DNA from 2 places in the Vibrio sp. 1078-1 genome. Region 2 is predicted to be linked to the other one. Evidence: predicted binding sites of a transcription regulator. Region 2 holds the regulator's gene; the other holds the start of a gene.
What was found. Region 2 encodes MetJ, which represses methionine synthesis genes. Its sites were predicted from a motif close to TTAGACNTNTANANGTCTAA; they were not measured.
Positions count from the first base shown of each region.

Region 1: a site for MetJ is predicted at 6,486-6,505, ahead of R7190_RS11530 (MetQ/NlpA family ABC transporter substrate-binding protein). Genes of this name have one in related genera too.

Region 1 is NZ_JAWOWM010000004.1:343,388-351,224, forward strand. Features, by position in the region: gene R7190_RS11510 (PTS mannitol transporter subunit IICBA) at 1-1,761, opposite strand, end outside; gene R7190_RS11515 (lysophospholipid acyltransferase family protein) at 2,352-4,115, opposite strand; gene R7190_RS11520 (SIMPL domain-containing protein) at 4,349-5,068, shown strand; gene R7190_RS11525 (hypothetical protein) at 5,292-5,567, shown strand; gene R7190_RS11530 (MetQ/NlpA family ABC transporter substrate-binding protein) at 5,663-6,466, opposite strand; tRNA gene R7190_RS11535 (tRNA-Ile) at 6,721-6,796, opposite strand; gene rpoD (RNA polymerase sigma factor RpoD) at 6,952-7,837, opposite strand, start outside.
Region 2 is NZ_JAWOWM010000021.1:42,969-50,805, reverse strand. Features, by position in the region: gene bfr (bacterioferritin) at 1-264, shown strand, start outside; gene R7190_RS23250 (malic enzyme-like NAD(P)-binding protein) at 471-1,748, shown strand; gene metJ (met regulon transcriptional regulator MetJ) at 1,861-2,181, opposite strand; gene R7190_RS23240 (O-succinylhomoserine (thiol)-lyase) at 2,407-3,567, shown strand; gene R7190_RS23235 (bifunctional aspartate kinase/homoserine dehydrogenase II) at 3,583-5,991, shown strand; gene metF (methylenetetrahydrofolate reductase) at 6,254-7,156, shown strand; gene R7190_RS23225 (PadR family transcriptional regulator) at 7,227-7,766, opposite strand.

The sequences.
Region 1 (7,837 bases), on a different contig from region 2:
ACCCGATGGGTATTGGCAGATTACAATGCCGGTTTTCTTCACGCGGTCTTTCGCTTCTACCGTGCCGTGAGGCACTGCGATAGATTCGCCTAGGTAAGTTGGAACCAATGCTTCACGCTCAAACATCGCGTCTACGTATTCTGGTTCTGCGTAGCCAAGTTCGACCAACTTGTTGCCCGCGAAGCGAATCGCTTCTTCTTTGTTGGCAGCTTTCAAACCTAGGTGAATGTTTTCACGCTGGATTTGGAACACCGACGTTTGCTGTGGCTCGAAGTTGTCGTCGTTTGCTGCCACGAGCGACACTTTTACCATTTGGTCGTCATTGGCTGCGGATTGGTTTTGTGCTGCTAGTAGTTTGGTGACTAGCTGGTTGTACATCTCGCTATCTAGGAAGTTAGTCAATGAAATGTGGTGTGCGTTTGGAGCATGCTTACGTGCACGATCCGTTAAGTCTTTATGAGTAATCACGATATCTGCACTCTCTGGTAAGCTGTTAATGGCAAGGTTGGTTACGTGGATGTTCAGACCTGCGTCTTGAACCTTTTTGCGTAGCATGCTCGCGCCCATTGCACTCGAGCCCATGCCCGCATCACAAGCGACAATGATGCTTTGTACTGTCGCTAGGTCTACGTCACCTTTGCTTTGGCTGTTTACCACCGCATCGTTTTTAGATGCAGATTTCATGTCTTTCATTTGTGATGTTGCTTTTTCTAGTGCTGCTTCATCACCGTCTTCTTCTGTTGACGTTTGTGTCTTCATTAGTAGTGCTGCTACGGCGAATGACACACCTGTTGCTGCAGCGATAGACGCTAGTACACCAACGATTGAGCCTTTCTGAGTCATCAACAAGATTGCAAAGATTGAACCTGGTGATGCTGGAGAAACGATACCTGCGTTAAAGATAGTTAGAACGAATACACCAGTCATACCGCCTGCGATAGCCGCAAGGATTAGGCGAGGGTTCATTAGGATGTATGGGAAGTAAATCTCGTGGATACCGCCGAAGAAGTGGATGATTGATGCACCACCTGCAGTTTGACGAGCCGTACCTTTACCAAACACCATGTAAGCTAGCAGGATACCTAGACCAGGACCTGGGTTTGCTTCGATTAGGAAGAAGATCGATTGACCTGTCTCAGACGCTTGTTGGATACCCAGTGGAGAGAAGATACCGTGGTTGATCGCGTTGTTTAGGAACAGGATCTTCGCAGGTTCAACGAAGATTGAAGTTAGTGGTAGTAGGTGAGCAGAAACTAGGAAGTTAACGCCTGCCGCTAAGCCACCAGAAAGAATTTTTACGAATGGACCGATAAAGATGAAAGCAAGGATCGCACATAGCATGCCGATGATGCCCGCAGAGAAGTTGTTAACCAACATCTCGAAGCCACTTTTTACTTTACCATCGATGTAGTTATCGAATTTCTTGATAGCCCAGCCGCCCATTGGGCCGACCATCATTGCACCCATAAACATTGGGATGTCTGTACCGACAATCACACCCATTGTTGTGATTGCACCGACTACCGCACCACGATCGCCACCAACTAATTTACCACCGGTGTAACCGATAAGTAGTGGCAGCAAGTAGGTAATCATTGGGCCAACCATAGAGGCTAACGTTTCGTTTGGTAGCCATCCAGTTGGGATAAATAGAGCAGTGATAAAGCCCCACGCGATAAACGCGCCGATGTTTGGCATTACCATGTTTGACAGAAAACGACCAAAATTTTGTATCTTGATCTTGGCATCTGGTGATATCATAACAATTCCCCGTTCGATGTTCTGATGAATCTTGTTGTAGTAAACGGTTCGCCAAAACCGTTTGTTTGATTGCTTAGTACCCAATCAATTTACCACACATTTTCCAATTGGAACTGACAACGGGTTTTTCGTGATCTACGCCCGCATTTCTTAGGCTGAGAAACGGTTTTTAAGTGACCAAGTTCAACTTATTAACTTGTAACTTAATAACAAAAAGCCACTTTCAAATCTGTCAATAAAAATCTTAGTGATCAATTCGATCTTCTGACAAAATTAAAATCAAAACACTTTGTGACTTTGATCACTTTTGATTTCTTTTGAAATTCAAATTAAATACCAGTGACGATCAATATCACATTTTGTGTTGATTTGGTCTGGGCATAAAATGTGATCTGAGTCGTTTTTGGTGTTTTGTGAAAGTTTGCGACGGGATTGGTGTGATCAATGTCATTGCGACTCTTCGATAGAATGTATTTATAAGAGTCTTTTCGGCGTGCTTCACGAAGTGCTCTTATCTAATTGATAGAAAAGTAAAAGAGAGTCGCTATACTGTTTTTATTGACTCACAACTCCCTTCTTACTCACTGCTCTTACTTATGGTTGCTATTAGCATGGTAGGTGAGGTATTCATGAGTTTGCTCGCGTCCCATATACCTTGCCAACGTCTTTTCTTGAACATCGCGCAAATCCACCGTAATCAATCCATCTAGAGCGTTATTGAATGCAGGGTCAACATTGAAGCACACCAGTTTGCCATTAAGGCTTAGGTACTGACGCAGTAAAACGGGGACACCTTTTCCTTCATCGATTCTGGCAATTACGCGTGATAGTAACTGTAAATCTCCCAGAGCAGTAAGCATGCTGGTGTTCCAGTCACGGTGGTGCTTAGGAAGTGGGTTAGAAGGCGTGACGTACTCTGCGCAATTGTTGTCGTAGTGGTGCAGCGTCATTGATTGAGCCAGCAATTGGCGTGCAGTATCGCTATAGTCGTTGCTAATGCTTACCGGACCAAATAGGTGAGTGTAATCTGGGTTTTGATGAACGAAGGTTGCGATGCCTTTCCACAGCAGTAGTAGCGCGCTCATGCTCTTTTGATATTGCTGCGCAATCACCGAGCGTCCCATCTCGATGGATTTACCCATTTGATCGATAAAGCGTTGGTCATAGTTAAACAAGGTTCGTGAATACAGACCTGCTACGCCGCGCTTTTCAATCAGTTGATCAACTAGACCTAAGCGATACGCGCCCACCAAGCATTGGTTTTCTCTGTCCCACACAAACAGATGCAGGTAATCATGATCGAAATGGTCAATGTCTATTGCTAGTCCAGTCCCTTCGCCAACTTGTCGGAAATTGAGCTCACGTAGGCGACCAATTTCATGCAGTAGGGAAGGGATACTCTGCGACTCCGTGCAGTAAACATCGAACTCACCACTTGTTAGCAGCTTGGACTCTTTTGGTAAGTTGTTCAGCTCTTCAAGCAATTCGCCTACGGGTAACCCTGCCGCTATTGGAGAGAGCAGTTCTGATGAAGAAGAAGGCTTAACTGATTGGGGTTCACGATTGAGCAAGTAAGTGTTGAGCCGCAAATAGTTCACCACTTGATCATCGTTAAGTGTGTTGATCTCTTTGAATTTAATCGCTTGGCCAAAAGACAAGTTGATGGTTTGTGCATGTTTGTTCAGTAGCTCCCGCCCGAGCATTAGGGTACGCAAAAGTGGATGGATTTTCCCTGCCATATAGAAGCGTTTCGAGTTCTGACCACTGATGAATACTGGAACTGTCGTGGCTTTGTTTTTGCGGATCAGGCTACTTACGCTTCGACTCCACGCTTTGTCTTCCAAGCGTTGCTGTTTGGCATCGACTAACTGGGAAACCTCACCGGCAGGAAAGACAAGCAATAAGCCGCCACTTGCGAGGTGTTTATTAGCCGCTCTGAGGGCCTTCATATTCGATTTGACGGCGTCTTTGCCTTCAAACACATCGACACCAATGAAGAGCTGATCTAACTCTGGTACGGTTTTCAGGTATTGATTGGCTAGAATTTGGATATCGTCTCGTACCATCAACAAGAGTTCGGCCAAGATGACGCCTTCCACACAACCAAGCGGGTGGTTCGCCACAATGACGGTAGCTCCTTGTTTAGGTACTGAGTCGAGTGAACCATGAGCAATGCGATAATCGATACCTAAGATATCCAGCGTGAAGCGGAGAAAAGTTTTGGTATCGGCATTAACGGGGCGTTGGGCGTAGAACTTATCAAGTTGGTTTAAACCGGTTGCCCATTCAGCAACGTTTTCACCAATGCCAAACGGCGTTTTACGTGGGAGACGAAAAGGGGTCGAACTATCCATATTTACCTCAGCGTACAAGTTGCTGATTGGATAGTAGAAATTACAGATGACAATTCAGAGGCAAAAGCATGAGCCTTTGGTGACAAACCAATGAAGCTTTATTGACTAAAGAAAACGGTATATCACTGTGCTATGAATCAAAACTCGCGTTATGTCTCCCTCTTAAAACAAGAGATAGGCTATCTTATCTAGAACAAAGATTAAGCTAAGTTGATATTTATCAGGGGGAAATAATGGAACGAGTTTCCAATAAAGCAGCACTTTGGATTGGGCTAAGTTTGATACTTGGTCTTGGCATACTTGGCTATTTTATGCAGCAGACGGCGGTGAAATACCGAGCCTATGAAAGAGTCGTGACAGTAAAAGGTTTGTCGGAGCGTGAGTATCCTGCTGATACGGTGATTTGGCCGATTCAATTTACTCTAGCGAGTAATGATATGGGAGCCATGTTTGATGAAATTGACCAGCAAACCCGTTTGATTTTGGACTTTCTAAGTGCCAAAGGGCTTCCTGAAACCAGCGTTTCCCTTTCTTCCCCAGCGGTCATTGACAGAAAAGCACAGCAATATGGGAGCGAGCAAGACATTGAGTATCGTTATTTGGCCTCGCGAACCGTTACGGTTTATAGCCAGAGTGTTGATGTTGTTCGAGCGGCAATCAATGAAATAGGTGAGCTAGGAAAGCAAGGCGTTTTGCTTAACCAAGATCCTTATGCAAATCGTGTTGAGTACAGCTTTACTAAGCTGAATGATGTGAAGCCAGACATGATCGAAGAAGCGACTAAGAATGCGCGTGAAGTGGCTGAGAAATTTGCGAAAGACTCACAGAGTTCACTGGGTAAGATCAAACGTGCAACTCAAGGGCAGTTCTCGATTTATGACCGAGACAGCAACACGCCTTACATTAAGAAAGTACGAGTGGTATCGACGGTTCAATATTACTTATCTGATTAAAGTTGCGCTCATATAGTCAATAGTTGGTCGTTCCATCACCTTCTATTTGTAGAGGTATCTATGCTCTGTGATAGGGAAATCAGTCTTCGCCGACGCTATATACAAGTACTTTTTTATAAAACTAAGTTCTTAACAGTGGTGAGGTGAGTTTGATAATAATCAAGCTCACTTGTTTCTTATGAGCGTAAGTTAGTATGACTTATTGCTAGAAGGAATTAGTATCATGGCATACAAGCACTTTGTTAGAGAACTACTGGGTTTAGCGATTGTTGTCTCTGTCGTCTTTGGCGTATTAGGCGTGATGTTAGAGCTCTTCGCACTGACGGCACTTTGGGAGCATCAGCAAACGATAGCCGATGTTTTTTTCCATGAATCTCTCTACTTCATCGTATTTTTAATCCCACCATACTTCCTCTGGAAGTTGATTAACCGCCCTGAATTGGTTTCTGCTGATCAAGCTTATTTGGCAATGAAGTTAGAGGCTGAAAGTCGACAATGAGTCGATTTAGTGAGTAATGAAAAGAAGAGGCTATGAGAAAACATTAGCCTCTTTTCTATCTGATTCGTGGGGCAAAGTATTCGCTGCTTTATTGATTAAAAAGCTGCTTCGATTGTGCCTTTGAAAGTGCGATCGAGATAATCACGAATCGCTTGAGATTGATAAATAGAAACGAACTTTTTATACGCTTCATTATTTTTGTCTGCGTCACGAGTGGCGATGACCATGACTGCTAATGGGGCGTCTTTTGCTTCAAGATAGATACTTTGTTTCTTCGGATCTAAACCAGAAGACATTACGTAGTTCATTGTAATCGCAGCCGCGTCCACATCATCTAATGTTCTTGGTAGCTGAGCGGCATCTACCTCGACAAATTCAAATGATTTTGGGTTTTTTGTGATATCAGTTAGGGCGGCTTTATGGCCAACACCCTGTTTCAGCTCAATTAAACCTGCATCGGCGAGTAGCAACAGACCACGACCACCGTTGGTAGGGTCATTTGGAAGCGCTATACGTGCATTGTTTGGAAGCTCTTGCAGTGAGCGATACTTATTGGAATAAAGCCCCATACGCATAAGAATGGACTGACCAATTGATACTAATTGGGCGTTATGGCTACTGTTGAAGTTGTCTAAAAATGGCTGGTGCTGATAGCTGTTAATATCGATGCTACCGTCGCTAAGGGCGGCATTAGGTGTCACGTAGTCAGAAAACTCAATGACTTCGACATTCAAACCTTGCTTTGCTGCCTCCTTCGCTACCGCCTCGACTACTTGTGCATGTGGTCCAACTGTCGCGCCCACTTTAATGACAGAGTCATCTTTTTCTCCACAAGCGCTTAAGCCGACTACTGCCGTGAGAATCAAAGCTAGTTTCTTTAAGTGACCAATACTTTTCATTGTAGCTCCATTTTTTGTTTTAGACGTCTATACGTCCATACTATCAGAAGTTGTCTGAGGGTCAATGGTTTAAATCACGAGCAGACATTTTGTTTCTATTGCTCGTATAGAGAGCCAGATAATAGTTAAAGAAGAGGGGAAGAGGAAAAGCTATTACGAGGTTAGTGACGAGTTACCGCAACCGAAACTGTACCCAAAGATATAAGATACAAAAAAGGCGTAGTAGGTATTAACCTGCTACGCCTTTCGAAATATGGTGGCCCCTCGCAGACTTGAACTGCGGACCAATCGATTATGAGTCGACTGCTCTAACCACTGAGCTAAGGGGCCTTAATAGGACAACGATTATAGGGGAAGCGTTGCAAGGTGTCTAGATACCAACTAGGGCAATTGCGCTTAGTTTTTATCCACTTAGAACAGTAGATAATAAAAAAGGTGACCTAAAGTCACCTTTTTTGATTTCTAAAAGCTTGTATGCGCTGCGATTATTCGTCTAGGAAGCTGCGCAGAGTCTCTGAGCGGCTTGGGTGACGAAGTTTACGTAGTGCTTTTGCTTCGATCTGACGGATACGCTCACGAGTAACGTCGAACTGCTTACCAACTTCTTCTAGAGTATGGTCAGTGTTCATGTCAATACCAAAACGCATACGAAGTACTTTCGCTTCACGTGGCGTTAGACCTGCAAGCACGTCTTTTGTTGCCACCTTAAGGCTAGTTGCAGTTGCAGAATCTAGCGGAAGTTCTAGCGTTGTATCTTCGATAAAATCACCTAGATGCGAATCTTCGTCGTCACCGATTGGTGTCTCCATTGAGATAGGCTCTTTAGCGATTTTTAGAACTTTACGAATCTTGTCTTCTGGCATTTGCATGCGCTCTGCCAGTTCTTCCGGTAGTGGCTCGCGACCCATCTCTTGCAACATTTGACGAGAGATACGGTTTAGCTTGTTGATCGTTTCGATCATGTGTACCGGAATACGAATCGTACGTGCTTGGTCCGCGATTGAACGAGTGATTGCCTGACGGATCCACCACGTTGCGTAAGTCGAGAACTTGTAACCACGACGATATTCGAACTTATCTACCGCTTTCATCAGACCGATGTTACCTTCCTGGATCAGATCCAAGAACTGTAGGCCACGGTTGGTGTATTTCTTCGCGATAGAAATTACAAGACGCAAGTTCGCTTCAACCATCTCTTTCTTCGCACGGCGAGCTTTTGCTTCACCGATAGACATACGACGGCTGATGTCTTTAATGTTCTGTACGTTTAGAGAAGTCTCTTCTTCAATCATTTTTAGCTTAGCGATTGAACGACGGATTTCTTCTTCGTTACGTTTGATCTTTTCAGCGTATGGCTTGTCTGAAGCAAGA
Region 2 (7,837 bases):
CAAGATTTAGGTAAGTTGATGATTGGTGAAGATACCAAGGAAATGCTCGAGTGTGACTTAAAGCTTGAAATGGCGGCTATTCCAGATTTAAAAGATGCGATTGCCTACGCTGAAGACATTCGAGATTATGTGTCTCGAGATCTCTTCCAAGATATTCTTGAAGATGAAGAAGAACATGTTGATTGGCTAGAGACGCAACTTGGCTTGATTGAAATGTCTGGTATTGAGAATTATCTCCAAGCGCAATACGTGGACGAAGAGTAACGATACTTTCTGAGTTTGCATACTCCAATAATAGTAAGAAGAAAGAGCACCTGACTCGAAAATCAGGTGCTTAACCCCGTTATCTGGTCTAATCTCTTTTATTATCGGCTTTTTAAGGATATTGCTCGCAATCTTGCCTATGAAGTTTGATTTCTATCCGATAGAATTTATGCCCCCTTACCTAAAAATAAAAAAGAGAAACGTCCATGTCTGAAGACAACCACCAAGCAGCCACTCCAGAAGAAGAACATCGCCAAAAAGCATTGGATTACCATGCTTATCCAACTCCAGGAAAGATTGCTGTCGAACTTACAAAGCCTGCGGAAACGGCGGGTGATCTTGCCCTTGCTTACAGCCCTGGTGTTGCAGAGCCAGTGCGTGAAATCGCACAAAACCCGGATAACGTGTACAAGTACACTGCAAAAGGGAACATGGTTGCTGTTATTTCTAACGGTACCGCTATTCTAGGTCTAGGTAACCTAGGTCCACTTGCATCTAAGCCAGTGATGGAAGGTAAAGCGTTACTGTTTAAGCGTTTCGCAGGTCTTGACTCTATTGATATTGAAGTTAAGCACCGCACGATCGATGAATTTGTTGATACTGTTGCGAGCATTGCAGACACTTTTGGCGGTATCAACCTTGAAGATATTAAAGCACCAGACTGTTTTGAGATTGAAAAGCGTCTGATTGAGCGTTGTGATGTACCAGTATTCCACGATGATCAACATGGTACTGCTATTGTAACGGCAGCGGGTATGCTGAATGCAATCGAACTTCAAGGTAAGAAACTTGAAGATTCAACAATTGTTTGTCTTGGCGCTGGCGCTGCCGCTGTAGCGTGTATGGAGCTTCTGATCAAATGCGGTGCAATGCGCGAAAAAATCTACATGCTAGATCGCAAAGGTGTGATTCACACTCGTCGTGATGACCTTAATGAATATAAGCAGTTATTTGCGAACAATACAGATAAGCGCACACTAGAAGACGTAATTGAAGGTGCAGATCTGTTCCTAGGTGTATCTGGTCCAAACCTGTTGCCAGCGGAAGCGTTGAAGTTGATGGCTGATAAGCCAATCGTATTCGCATGTTCTAACCCGGATCCTGAAATCAAGCCGGAACTTGCTCACGCAGTTCGTGATGACTTGATCATGGGTACTGGCCGTAGTGATTATCCTAACCAAGTTAACAACGTATTGTGTTTCCCATTCATTTTCCGTGGTGCTCTTGATGTGCGTGCAAGTGAAATCAATGATGAAATGAAACTTGCAGCCGTTGAGGCGATTCGCGAGCTAGCAAAAGAGCCTGTACCTGAAGCCGTATTGAAGGCTGCCGGTGTTGATAAGCTAGAGTTTGGTGCGGACTATATTATTCCAAAACCAATGGATTCACGTTTGCTACCACGTGTTGCAAAAGCGGTTGCTCAGGCGGCGGTTAATTCAGGTGTAGCTCGTATCGAGATGCCTGAAAACTACATGGCAGAGTAATATATCTTTCAGATGTGATACACAAAAATGGGACGCTATTGCGTCCCATTTTTTATGTCATTCATTTGGCTCGAGGCAAGAGTTATTACCTGAAACCTCTTATCAGGCTTTTTTATTCTTCGTCGAATGACTCAAATTCGATGCCCATTTCCGTCATCAGCGCTTTTACTTCTGTTGGAATATCATCAGGACGGTCTTTACGAAGGTCTTCATCTGTCGGAAGTGGCTGACCTGTGTACGCGTGCAAAAATGCCTCGCATAGCAATTCACTATTGGTTGCATGGCGTAAGTTATTGATCTGACGGCGAGTACGCTCATCAGTTAGCACCTTTAAAACTTTTAGCGGGATAGAGACGGTAATTTTTTTTACTTGTTCGCTTTTTTTGCCGTGCTCTGCATATGGGCTAATGTATTCGCCATTCCAGTCAGCCATTGCACACCTTCATTTATGTAATCGGTTAAAAATAATTTAGGTGCTGATTTTAGCTGCATTTACCGCCATAAGCAAAGACATATAGACGTCTAGAAGTGTTGACGTCTCATTTTTTGACGAGTAAAGTGAACATAACAGCAAAGGAAGCGTGTTGATCACTTTATGTTACTCATTAGATATAGCGCATTCCTATTTAGAAGTCATTACCCGTGAAAGGATACACCCATGAGCACTCGCAAACCTGCGACCATTGCAGTACGCACTGGTATTGAATCAGACAGCCAATATCATGCTGTCGTTCCACCTATTTATCTTTCCACTAACTATGGTTTTCCTGCTTTTGGTGAAGTGCCCAAGTATGATTACACACGATCTGGTAATCCAAACCGCGGACTGTTGGAAAGTGCGCTATCTGAACTTGAGTCTGGAAAAGGAGCGGTTGTTACTAACTGCGGTACGTCGGCATTAAATTTATGGGTTTCCGCTTTTCTCGGCCCAGATGATCTCATTATTGCTCCTCACGATTGTTATGGTGGTACCTATCGTCTTTTTAATACCCGAGCTAACAAAGGCGATTTTAAGGTTCAGTTTGTCGATCAATCAGACGAACAGGCTTTAGATGCTGCATTGGCACAAAAACCAAAACTCATTTTGCTAGAAACTCCGTCAAACCCTCTGGTTCGCGTAGTGGATATTGCAGCTACTTGTGAAAAAGCGAAACAAGTCGGCGCGTTAGTTGCGGTGGACAATACCTTTTTGACACCCGTGTACCAAAAACCTTTAGAGCTAGGTGCGGATTTTGTTATCCACTCCACAACAAAGTACATCAACGGTCATTCGGACGTAATTGGTGGGGTAATCATCACCAACACAGAAGCGCATGCAGAAGAGCTTGCATGGTGGGGCAATTGTATTGGTGCAACGGGCACACCTTTCGATAGTTACATGACACTGCGAGGTATTCGTACGCTTGGTGCTCGTATGAAAGTACATGAAGAGAGCTCACAGCAGGTACTGGCTTACCTACAGAAACAAGCGTTAGTTAAAACTATCTATCATCCAAGCCTGCCGGAACATCCAGGTCATGACATCGCTAAAAAGCAGCAAACGGGCTTTGGCTCTATGTTGAGTTTTGAGTTTGCTGGTTCGTTTGAGCAGTTAAAGGTGTTTGTGAAAGAGCTCCAACTGTTTTCATTAGCTGAATCATTAGGTGGTGTAGAAAGTTTGATTTGCCACCCAGCATCCATGACGCACCGTGCAATGGGTGAGGAGGCGCTGGCGGAGGCTGGGGTCTCTCATCAACTATTGCGTTTGTCTGTCGGTTTGGAAGATGCACAAGACCTCATCACAGATTTAGAACAAGCGTTCGCTAAAGCTACCCAGTAATAGGAGACGATAACAATGACTGTACAACGTCAGCTGCATAAGTTTGGTGGCAGTAGCTTAGCAAACCCAGAATGCTACTTACGCGTTGTGGGTATTCTCAAGGAGTATTCGACAGAAAATGATCTTGTGGTCGTCTCAGCCGCAGGAAAAACCACTAACCGCTTGATTGAGTTTTTGGAAGGGTTAAATAAAGATGGCCGAATTGCGCATGAAGCGCTTCAAAGCTTAAGACAGTTTCAAACTGAGCTAATAGAAAGCTTGTTGGAGAGTGAAGCAAAAGAAGAGCTGTTAGCTTTATTACATGATGAGTTCAGTACTCTCTCGGAGCTGACTGCACCACTCACTAATGCGCAAAAAGCCGCGGTACTGGGGCACGGAGAAGTATGGTCTGCTCGCCTATTGGCCGCGTTATTATCTCAACGTTCTATCCCTGCGGTTGCACAAGATGCACGAGCGTTTTTACGTGCAGAAGCGGGAACTCAACCAGAGGTTGATCGCGCTCGTTCACACCCTTTAATTAAAGAGATCCTCGCGCAGCATAACCATAAACGTGTGGTAATTACTGGCTTTATGGCTCAGAACGAGGCAGGAGAAACCATCCTACTTGGTCGTAACGGCTCTGACTATTCTGCAACGGTCATAGGCGCGCTTGCTGAAGTCAGTACTGTCACGATTTGGAGTGATGTTGCTGGTGTCTATAGTGCTGATCCACGTTTGGTGTCTGACGCTTGTTTATTACCGTTACTTCGATTGGATGAAGCCAGTGAACTTGCTCGCTTAGCTGCCCCAGTGCTACACAGTCGTACGCTTCAGCCTGTGGCGCAAAGTACCATGGACCTTAATCTCAAGTGTAGCTATCTGCCAGAGTCGGGTTCTACTCGTATTGAGCGTGTATTGGCATCTGGTCGTGGCGCTAAAATTATTACTTCATTGGATGATGTTTTATTGGTGCAGTTGTCTTTCATGCATGGGCACGACTTCGAAAAAACACAGAGTGATGTATTACAAGCGTTGCAGCGCGCGCAATTAGAGCCATTGGCATTTGAAGCTCAATCCGATCAGCATACGCTACGCTTGGCTTACACCGCAGAAATCGCCGGTGGTGCATTGAAACACTTGCAAGAGCTTGCGGTAGAGGCAGAAATTAAGCTAAAAGAAGGTTACTCGCTCTTAGCTGCGGTAGGTGCAGGCGTTACGAAAAACGCCAATCATTGCTTTGGCTTTTATCAGAAGCTAAAGCACTCTCCGGTAGAATTTATCTCTGAAACAGACTCAGGGCTGAGCCTAGTCGCTGTTTTGCGCCGTACTGATACCGAGGCGTTGGTTCAAACGATTCATAGCCAGTTGTTCCAAGCGCAAAAACGCGTGGCAGTGGCTTTATGTGGCAAGGGTAATATTGGTTCTAGTTGGTTAAATTTATTTGCGACGCAAAAAAGTGAGCTCGAAAAACGTCATGGTATGAGCTTTGATCTTGTCGCGGTTGTGGATAGCCAAACCTATTGGTTCGATGAGCAAGGTATTGAGGCGGTGAGTGTTGCTGAACGATTTGATGATGAAAGCATAGCAAACAATGGGGATTGGCTGGCACGTTTGGGAGCGCTTAAAAGCTACGATGAAGCCGTCGTGCTTGATGTTACCGCGAGTAAAGATTTGGCTCAGCGCTACGTAGAAATCGCACAGCAAGGCATTCATTTGATTTCCGCCAACAAAGTGGCCGGTTCCGCAGATAGTCAGTACTACCATCAGGTTCAAGATGCATTCGCTAAAATTGGTCGTCATTGGCTATACAACGCAACGGTTGGTGCTGGGTTACCGATAAACCATACCGTGCGAGATCTTCGTGAAAGTGGGGATGAAATCGTCGCTCTATCGGGTATTTTCTCGGGGACGCTATCATGGCTGTTCCAACAGTTTGATGGTTCTGTGCCATTTAATGATTTAGTCGATCTTGCTTGGCAGCAAGGGTTAACCGAACCTGACCCTCGTTCTGATTTAGATGGCTCCGATGTAATGCGTAAGTTAGTCATCTTGGCTCGAGAATCGGGCCTAGATATAGAACCAGACAGCGTTAAAGTTGAGTCTTTGGTGCCAGAAGAATTAAGAGAACTGAGCTTAGATGATTTCTTCGATAATGGAGCGTTGTTGAGTGAAATACTTCAAGAGCGTCTGACAAAAGCACAGAGAAACGATCAAGTGCTTCGCTATGTGGCGCGTTTAGAAAAAAATGGTAAAGCAACGGTGGGAGTCGAAGCGTTATCTCGTGAGCACGCGCTCGCCAACTTATTGCCATGCGATAACATTTTTGCCATAGAGAGCAAGTGGTACAAAGATAACCCTCTGGTCATTCGAGGACCAGGCGCAGGCAGAGAAGTGACAGCCGGCGCTATTCAATCCGACCTCAACCGATTGGCTGGTTTATTTTAAAGTTGCGATTGACCTAAAAACCCTGGAATTAATCCAGGGTTTTTTATTCCCCTATCAGTGCCATACTGAAGTCATAACCCGTGCAAAATGGCGAGATGATGCTCAAGTAGAAACTTGAACTATCTTCATTATTAACTTGAGAAAAATTCATAATTACAAGGTTGACATTAAATCGTATTCAATACATTCTGTAGACATATAGACGTCTAAACGTCGATTTTAAGGATTTGTTTTCGTGGCGGAGTGCCGCAGGGAGAGTAAGATGGGATATACGCACGCAGGCCATATCGACGCCTTGAACCAGAATATTGCTGAGTTATCAGATAACATCAATGTATCGTTTGAGTTTTTTCCGCCAAGCAGCGCTAAGATGGAAGAAACACTTTGGAATTCAGTGCACCGTCTTAAAACGCTTCAACCTAAATTTGTTTCTGTGACTTACGGTGCGAACTCCGGCGAGCGTGACAGAACACACTCCATCATTAAAGAAATTAAAGCAACAACCGGATTGGTTGCCGCTCCCCATCTCACTTGTATTGATGCGACTCGTGAAGAGTTGATTAATATTGCCGATGATTATTGGAACAATGGTATTGAAAATATCGTCGCTTTGCGTGGTGATATTCCTCCAGGTGGCGGTGCGCCTGATATGTATGCCTCGGATTTGGTTGAGCTGCTGAAATCACGCCACGATTTCGATATCTCCGTTGCAGCATTCCCTGAGGTTCACCCTGAAGCTAAAAGCGCACAGTCTGACTTATTGAACCTAAAACGTAAGGTAGATGCAGGTGCAAACCGTGCTATTACTCAGTTCTTTTTTGACGTTGAGTCTTACCTGCGATTCCGTGACCGTTGTGTAGCGGCAGGAATTGACGTAGAAATTGTGCCAGGAATTTTGCCTGTATCGAACTTTAAGCAAGCGTCTCGCTTTGCGGCACAGAACAACGTGAAAGTACCAGGATGGATGAGCAAACAATTCGATGGCTTGGATGATGATCCGGTGACTCGCCAGCTTGTAGGAGCTAGCCAAGCTATTGATATGGTGCGTGTACTGAGTCGTGAAGGAGTTAAGGATTTTCACTTCTACACACTAAACCGTGCAGAGATGACTTACGCGTTATGCCATACGTTGGGTGTTCGTCCTCGCGCAGTAGTCGGTGCGTAAATCTGGTTTCAAAAAGATAAAAGGCTTGCCAAGTGGCAAGCCTTTTTCGTTTTATCAAAGCAAAAGGAGTTTAACCAATCACTTCAAGTTCAGTTAGAACTTCTTCTGCCCAAGTGATCCAAGTTTCACGTAACAGAAGGTTACGGCGAAGCGTTAGACGTTCTAGGCGAGCTTGTTTATCTAAAGTTGACGGCGTTGCGTAGTAAGCCGCTTCAATTTCTTTGTAGTGAGAAACCAGTTTGCGAGACTCTTCAACTAGCTCGGCGAGTTGGTCACGGAATGGAGCCGCAGGTTGAACGGCACATGCCATCAATTTCGCTGAAAACTCATCACGAACTGTTGGGTGTGCAGTTGGTTGATCAAACCACTCTCCTAAAGCGCTGCGACCAGCGTCTGTAATGGAGTAAACCTTGCGGTCTGGTTTGCCTTCTTGGGGTTCTAATACGCAAGTAACCAGTTCTTTCTCAGCCATTTTGTTGAGTTCACGGTACACCTGTTGGTGGCTTGCTTTCCAGAAGTAACCGATGCTAGCAGAGAATTCTTTAGTGATATCGTAACCGGTTGCGTCGCGAGTGCTAAGAACAGTTAAGATTACGTGTGGTAATGACATGTCTTCAATCCAAATGGTCAATAAACTTGTAAACAAGCTACTTATACTTTCAGCTGCGCTCTTACTGGCAC